DNA from 3 places in the Planococcus sp. MB-3u-03 genome. Region 2 is predicted to be linked to each of the others. Evidence: riboswitches for the same ligand, from Rfam matches in the RefSeq annotation. Region 2 holds a riboswitch; each other region holds the start of a gene.

The links. Region 2 has a riboswitch for S-adenosylmethionine ahead of CW734_RS12840 (methionine biosynthesis PLP-dependent protein). Riboswitches for the same ligand answer to the same signal wherever they lie in the genome.
Region 1: another riboswitch for S-adenosylmethionine. It lies ahead of CW734_RS04960 (5-methyltetrahydropteroyltriglutamate--homocysteine S-methyltransferase); the one in region 2 lies ahead of CW734_RS12840 (methionine biosynthesis PLP-dependent protein).
Region 3: another riboswitch for S-adenosylmethionine. It lies ahead of CW734_RS04050 (MetQ/NlpA family ABC transporter substrate-binding protein); the one in region 2 lies ahead of CW734_RS12840 (methionine biosynthesis PLP-dependent protein).

Annotation. Positions count from the first base shown of each region.
Region 1 covers NZ_CP025135.1:742,838-745,100, forward strand. Annotated here, with positions in the region: gene CW734_RS04960 (5-methyltetrahydropteroyltriglutamate--homocysteine S-methyltransferase) at 1-1,108, opposite strand, end outside; SAM riboswitch class I at 1,204-1,309, opposite strand; gene CW734_RS04965 (class I SAM-dependent methyltransferase) at 1,547-2,140, opposite strand.
Region 2 covers NZ_CP025135.1:2,294,980-2,297,242, forward strand. Annotated here, with positions in the region: gene CW734_RS12825 (cobalamin B12-binding domain-containing protein) at 1-328, opposite strand, end outside; gene CW734_RS12830 (hypothetical protein) at 333-701, opposite strand; gene CW734_RS12835 (antibiotic biosynthesis monooxygenase family protein) at 698-1,003, opposite strand; SAM riboswitch class I at 1,201-1,303, shown strand; partial or broken gene CW734_RS12840 (methionine biosynthesis PLP-dependent protein) at 1,380-2,263, shown strand, end outside.
Region 3 covers NZ_CP025135.1:538,430-540,692, reverse strand. Annotated here, with positions in the region: gene CW734_RS04050 (MetQ/NlpA family ABC transporter substrate-binding protein) at 9-839, opposite strand; SAM riboswitch class I at 948-1,068, opposite strand; gene CW734_RS04045 (SDR family NAD(P)-dependent oxidoreductase) at 1,425-2,180, shown strand.

The DNA.
Region 1 (2,263 bases), 1.6 Mb from region 2:
CAGAAACTTCCACGATGTACCGCAGTTTGTCCCATTGCTGTTCTTCGGTGAGGATATTGCCGTGGTGAGTCGAAGCGAATCCGCATTGCGGGCTGATGCATAGCTGCTCGAGCGGCACATGTTCTGCGGCTTCTGCGACGCGTGCTTTGATCGCTTCTTTGTCTTCAAGTTCACCATTTTTTGAAGTGAAGACGCCGAGCACAACTCTTGGTCCACCGTTTGGAATGTACTCAAGTGGCTGGAAGCTGCCGGAGCGGTCGTCGTCGTATTCAAGGAAGAAGCCGTCGACTTTTTCTTTGGCGAACAAAGTCGGCGCGATCAATGCGTAGCTGCCTTCAAATGCCCAGTCGGATTGATAATTGCCGCGACACAGGTGAGTCGTCACAGCGAGGTCTTCCGGCTTGCCTTCCAGCACGCCGTTTGCGACACGAAGCGCCAAGTCGATCAAATACTCGCGATTGTATTTTCCATCGTTGAACGGAATGTCCGGAGATGACAAGCCAGCGATATAGACATCGTCGATTTGGATATAGCGCGCGCCGGCATCATAAAATGCCTGGAAAGCGTCGCGGTAAGTTTGAATGACGTCTTTCGCGTAGTCTTCCAAGTCCGGATAGATGGCTTCATCGCGGATGCCTTGGTTGAAAAATTGGTTCGGGCTTGGAATCGTCAATTTCGGCACAGCGCGGCCGCCGACGATTTCCTTGAATTCAATGAAATCACTGAGAAATGGATGGTTTTCATTAAAAGAAATCTTGCCGATATTGCGCACGTCATAAGCTTCCGTTTCGACGTTTTTGAACTGATAGCCTTTTTCCGGCGTGTAACCTTCGAAGCCATTGATATGCGCCATGAAATCAGTATGCCAGAACGTGCGGCGGAATTCGCCGTCCGTCACTGCTTTGAAACCGACTTCGATTTGCTTGTCGACGATGCGCTTGATTTCCGTCGTCTCGACTTCCCGCAGCTGTTCCGCTGTGATTGTGCCTTCTTTGAACTGCTTGCGCGCCTCGTGAATGCTGTCGGGGCGCAATAAGCTCCCGACGTGATCAGCCTTGAATGGGGCAGTTGTTAATTTTTGGTTTGTTTGAATAGTTGAATGGGTCATGTGAAATTCCTTCTTTCTGTTTTTAGTGTGGGTGGTGGAAATAAAAAAAACGGGCTTTCTTCGAAAAGAAGAAAGCCCGTTTTGGAAAAGCATTCTTCTTATCTTCTAGGCTTATGCCTATTGGAATTAGCACCTTGTCCTGAAATAGGGCGGTTGCTGAGACTTCACAGGGCCAAATCCCTCCGTCTCTCTTGATAAGAAATCGACTATTAAGTTAATTGCTGGTTGATGTTGTTCACATTAAACCAATCTTCGGACAATTGCAAGGAAATTGGGAATTATTTTTTTGTCCCTGTGCACCACACAATTCGAGTAGTGCCCCATGCAGGATAAGTGAATAAGAAATACCTTCAAATCAGGATCAGTAATATTCCTTCTGTATTTTCATGCCTTCAGGTAAATAGTCATAATTGTGCCGTACACAGGGACAGCTACAATTCACAACGGTTTCCGGCTCTCAATGGTCAAAAATAGTCCGCCGTAATAGGATTCCACCTTCACAATTTCCAGAGGGGAGCGATTCACCAAATCGATTGTATCGCGGTTCAAATGGCAGCCGTCGCATAGCTTTTTCCAGACGGGTGTCAAGGATTCCTGAGTTTTGCCCATGAGCGGTTGGTCCATTTTGACGTGCTCGAACATGAGGATCTGGGCGCCGGGTTTGCTGACGCGGTAGATTTCTTCGAGCGCTTTGACCGGGTCTGGAATCGTGCAGAATACTAAGGTCGCGACGACCGTATCGAAGCTGTCATCGGCAAAGGGCAGTTTTTCAGCGACTGCTTCGTACGTGCGAATCGGTGTCTTCGACTGTCGGATGCGTTTGCCGGCTTGTTTACTCATCTCCGGGTTTGGTTCGATGGCGTCGACCCGTTCGGCATTTTGATAATAGCGGAAGTTCGCACCTGTTCCGAAGCCGATTTCGAGCACGCGACCTTGCGCTTTTTGAACCAGTCCGGCGCGGATTTTTTCAAAGCGCGTCTTCTCGAGCGGCTTCATGGCCGTGTCATATATATGCGGTAAAAATCCAGCCATAGTGATCGACTCCTGTCTTGTGTATTGCATCTTTCTATACCATTCCACTTTCCCTGTCAATGTCCTGTTTATTCCTGGAATGAACGGTTTGTCTAGGATTATACAAAAACTATACAATCAGCG
Region 2 (2,263 bases):
GGAACATCGCCGCGACCATCTTGAGCCCGATATAATGCTCTTCGCCTTCCGGGCCAAAAATCATCGCTTTTTTGCGGCCATCCTTATCTTTATTGCGCAGCTCCGTAGCGGACAATACAAAATCGCAAACAGCGGTTGCTAAATGCTCTTCCGCAACCGAAATCTCATTTTGTTCCCATAATTCTCCGATGCGGTACATCGCCGGCGTCAAAATTTCGCCGTAGAGCTGTTCATGTGAATGGCTTTCCAGGAAATCCTGGACGTATTTCAAAGCTTCCTCTTCCTGCCCTTGCAGGAAAAGATCCGAAAGCTGTGTTGACTCGTTCATTTGATCAGCCCCTTTTATGTGGAGGGAGCTCCAATAACCGGACTGCGCGATCGAGGCAGCCCCGCATGAAATCTCCTTGCGTTGTTTCGGTATAGCGCGGCACAATTTCGATAAGCCGCTGAAAATTATCGATGATGAGCGCAGTTTCGACATTGCGGCTCACGAGCACCGTTTCGAGCCAGAGTGCATAGTCTAGAAAGGATTGCTCGCTTTGCAGCTCCCACGCGGTTTCGAGGTAATCCAAGTGGTGATGATTGTCTTTAACGGTATGTTCATATCCCTTATCGCCGAAACGTTCCCATAAATTCGGGTACGCTTCGTATATACCGTCTGCCGTGTCGGTCGCGATTTGCTGTTTTTGTTCCTGGTTCATTCGGCCACCACTTCGTATTGATGGACTTTCGGGACGATGCCCGCGAGTTCCTGGTCTGGATAATTCTTCTCCAAATCATGGATCTCCTTGAACTCCTGGCTCTTGACCCAGTTCATATAGGCCTGTTTGGATTGCCATTCCAAGTGGACGGTCAGTTCATGGCGCTTTTTCGTGTTTTGGATCAGCCGGAATGAAGTGAAGCCTTCCGCCTGGTCTACACGGCGCGATCGTTTTCGGTATATTTCTATGACGTCTTGCACCTTGTCTTCCGGCACAATGACGGTCGATGTGACGATGTACATAATTCAGAACCCCTTTGCAACTGGCTTTGTATAAGCCGTGCATGATAAAAGTATACCTCAGCATACCATTTCAGCTTCCGAAATAAAAGCGAGCGCCTTCGGGACATTTACAAGAGTATTTTCAATATTCCGCTTGTATTTCGAAAGTAATTGTTGTATGATGGAAAACATCAACCAACCACAACTATATAAAATGATTCTTATCGAGAGAGATGGAGGGATTTGGCCCTGTGAAGTCTCAGCAACCGGACTTATATGTCACGGTGCTAATTCCAATAGGTGCAACCTAGTAGATGAGAAGATAGCATATACGGCAGGGGCTTTCTTCTTATCATAGAAGAAAGCCCCTGCTTTTTGATTTGAAAGGATGAGGATCATGACACAACATAGCCTAGAAACACGCCTGGTTCAACTCGGCAACCGCAGCGACCCGCGCACAGGGGCGGTCAATCCCCCGATTTATCTTTCTACCGCCTACGAACATGAAGGCCTTGGCAAATCCACAGGCTATGATTATACGCGGACGAAAAATCCAACCCGCCAGCTTCTTGAAGAAGGGATCGCAAACTTAGAAGGCGGCGACGCAGGCTTTGCGTGCAGCTCTGGAATGGCCGCGATCCAGCTGGTCCTTTCCCTGTTCCGCCCGAACGATGAGATTTTGCTTCCTGAAGATATTTACGGCGGTACTTACCGTCTGCTGGAACAATATGAGGAAAAATACCATATCCGTCCCGTATACGATCCCTTCGTCGATCCGAAAACGGCCGAAGCGAAAATCACTGACAATACAAAAGCGATTTTCATTGAAACGCCGACCAACCCGTTGATGCAGGAGATCGATTTGGAATTGTATGCACAACTGGCCAAGCGCCACAATCTTTTACTGATCGTCGACAATACCTTTTTGACCCCTTTCTTGCAGCAGCCGCTCAAAATCGGCGCCGATATCGTACTCCATAGCGCGACCAAATACATTGGGGGCCATAACGATGTGCTTGCTGGGCTAGTCGCCGCAAAAGGCGAGGAGTTATGCGCGCAGCTTTTCAACGCCCATAACTCAGCGGGCGCTGTACTTTCCCGCTTGATTCCTGGCTGTTGATCCGCGGCTTGAAAACCTTGCCGCTGCGCATGCGCCAACACGAAGCGAATGCCAAAGAACTCTCCCGCTTCCTTGAAACTCAAGAGACCGTGACAGACGTACTATACCCTGGAAAAGGCGGCATGCTGTCGTTCCGCCTGCGCGAAGAACAATGGGTCGGG
Region 3 (2,263 bases), 1.6 Mb from region 2:
TCTCCTATCTATTGCGCCCATTCCTCCGTCAAAATGAAGCCGTCATACTGCTCATTCGACTCGATATATTCCTGGAACTCCTCGGATTCGTAAGCGTCTTTCAAATCTTTCGCCCACTGAGTATCCGCGTTATCTTCTTCGATCGTCACCACAATCCGATGCTGTTCGGGCGTATTCTCGATTTTCAACGCATCCGTAATCTTGCGGTCCGGCGCATTGGCAATATAATTGCCGTTGACGACGCCAAAATCGATATCCTGCAGCGACACCAGAATTTGCGCTGGGTCCAAGACTTTCAAGTCGAGATCGTAATCCGCATTTTCCACTGCGTTCAAATTAAAATCCGTCACGCCTGCATCGTCTGACACCGTCACCCACCCGAGTTCCTCCAAGATGCGCACTGCGCGTTCCTGGTTGACCGGATCATTCGGCAAGCCGACAGTCGAGCCGTCCTTCACCTCATCCAACGATTGATGATTCGCTGAATACAAACCTTGAGGCGCGCTCGGCACAAAAGCGATGCCGGTCATGTCCATGCCCAATTCCTCGTTGATCCCTTCCATATACGCCGTGCTCTGGAAAATGCTCGCATCGATCAAGCCTTCCTGCATCGCCGGATTCAACTGCATGTTCTGGGAAAAAGTTGTTGTATCCACTTTATACCCTTTCTCCTCCAAAATAGGCAAGATCCCTTCCTTGAATTGCTGCTCGTACGTCCCGACGCCAAAGCCGACACGCACTTCTTTCTTGTCTTCCTCGGAAGCTTCCCCGCTATCGCCGCATCCAGCTAATAATAGCGCACCCGAAATCCCAAACACACCAATCCAACGCTTGTTCATCTGCCATCTCTCCTTGGTCTTTTTTATTTTGAATGAGACGCTACAATTCTTGCGGCCAATAGAAAAACCCCTCTTCATAAAAAAGAAGAGAGGCTCACCGTCCGGCTCTTCTCATCTCTCAAATGCTTAACAGCACCTGCTGGATTTGGCACAGTTTCAAATTGGACATCCAATCTGTTCCGCTGCCGAAGCTTCAAAGGGCCAGTCCCTCCACTTATCTGGATAAGAAATTATGTACTCAGAATTAATGCCGAGTAAATTGATATGATTAATACAATAGCAGAGCTTGGATTTCATGGCAATAGAAAATTTAGAAATCGTACTATAAAAACACTCCTCCCTACTAAATCGGAGAGATGTGTTTCCACGTACCGCTCCTTGCTAAGATATTTTGTATGTTTCTGTGCCAGCAGGAAAATAGTGTATAATCTTCATTTAAGAACTCTCCTAATTCCAAACACTCTAATATTGAAGTTTCCAGTTTATAAAATGCTGTTTCTTTCACTTCAAGAGCCAGCACAATCTCATGAGAGTTTCATTGTTTCTGCACACTAGCTATCTATTCATTTCAATGGAGGGATTCACATGAAGTACACGGTAATTACAGGCGCCAGCTCAGGAATCGGATATGAAGCTGCACTGGCTTTTGCGACATGCGGCAAAAACCTTATTCTTGTGGCAAGAAGGGAAAACGAGCTCAATAATCTTAAAGAGAAGATTCAAAGCATGAACTCTGAGCTGGACGTCGTCATCAAACCCACCGACCTATCCGACAGCGAGCAGGTCCATGCACTATACGAAAGCCTCAAAGAATACGATATTGAAACCTTCGTCAACAACGCCGGCTTCGGAAACAGTGCTACCGTCGCTGAGCAGGATATGACTAAAACGGAAAAGATGCTGCGCGTAAATGTTGAGGCACTCACTACGCTTTCCACTCTTTATGCACGCGACTATGCGGACCAAGAAGGGGCGCAGCTCATCAACGTATCATCTGACTTAGGCTACAGACTCGTGCCAAATGCTGTTACATACGCTGCGACCAAATTTTACGTGAGCGCATTTACAGAAGGCCTTGCCCAGGAACTGCAGGATAACGGAGCTCGATTGAAAGTTAAAATACTCGCGCCATCCATGACCGAAACCGAATTCGTGAAAACTGCGCGGGAACTTGATGAATTCAGCTATAGCGACAATGTGCAGAAGTTCCATACCTCAAAAGAGATGGCACAGTTTATGCTGGAGCTTTATGATAGCGAACAGATTGTTGGCAAGGTCAATAGTGAGACCTATGAGTTTGAGTTGATGGATCCGGTTTTTCAGTATACCTCGAGGAAGTAGAATTCCCTGTCCTTAAGTTCGAGTATAGTTCAAACATCAAAAAATCCCCTTTCACATTACGTGAAAGGGGATTTTCTAGATGG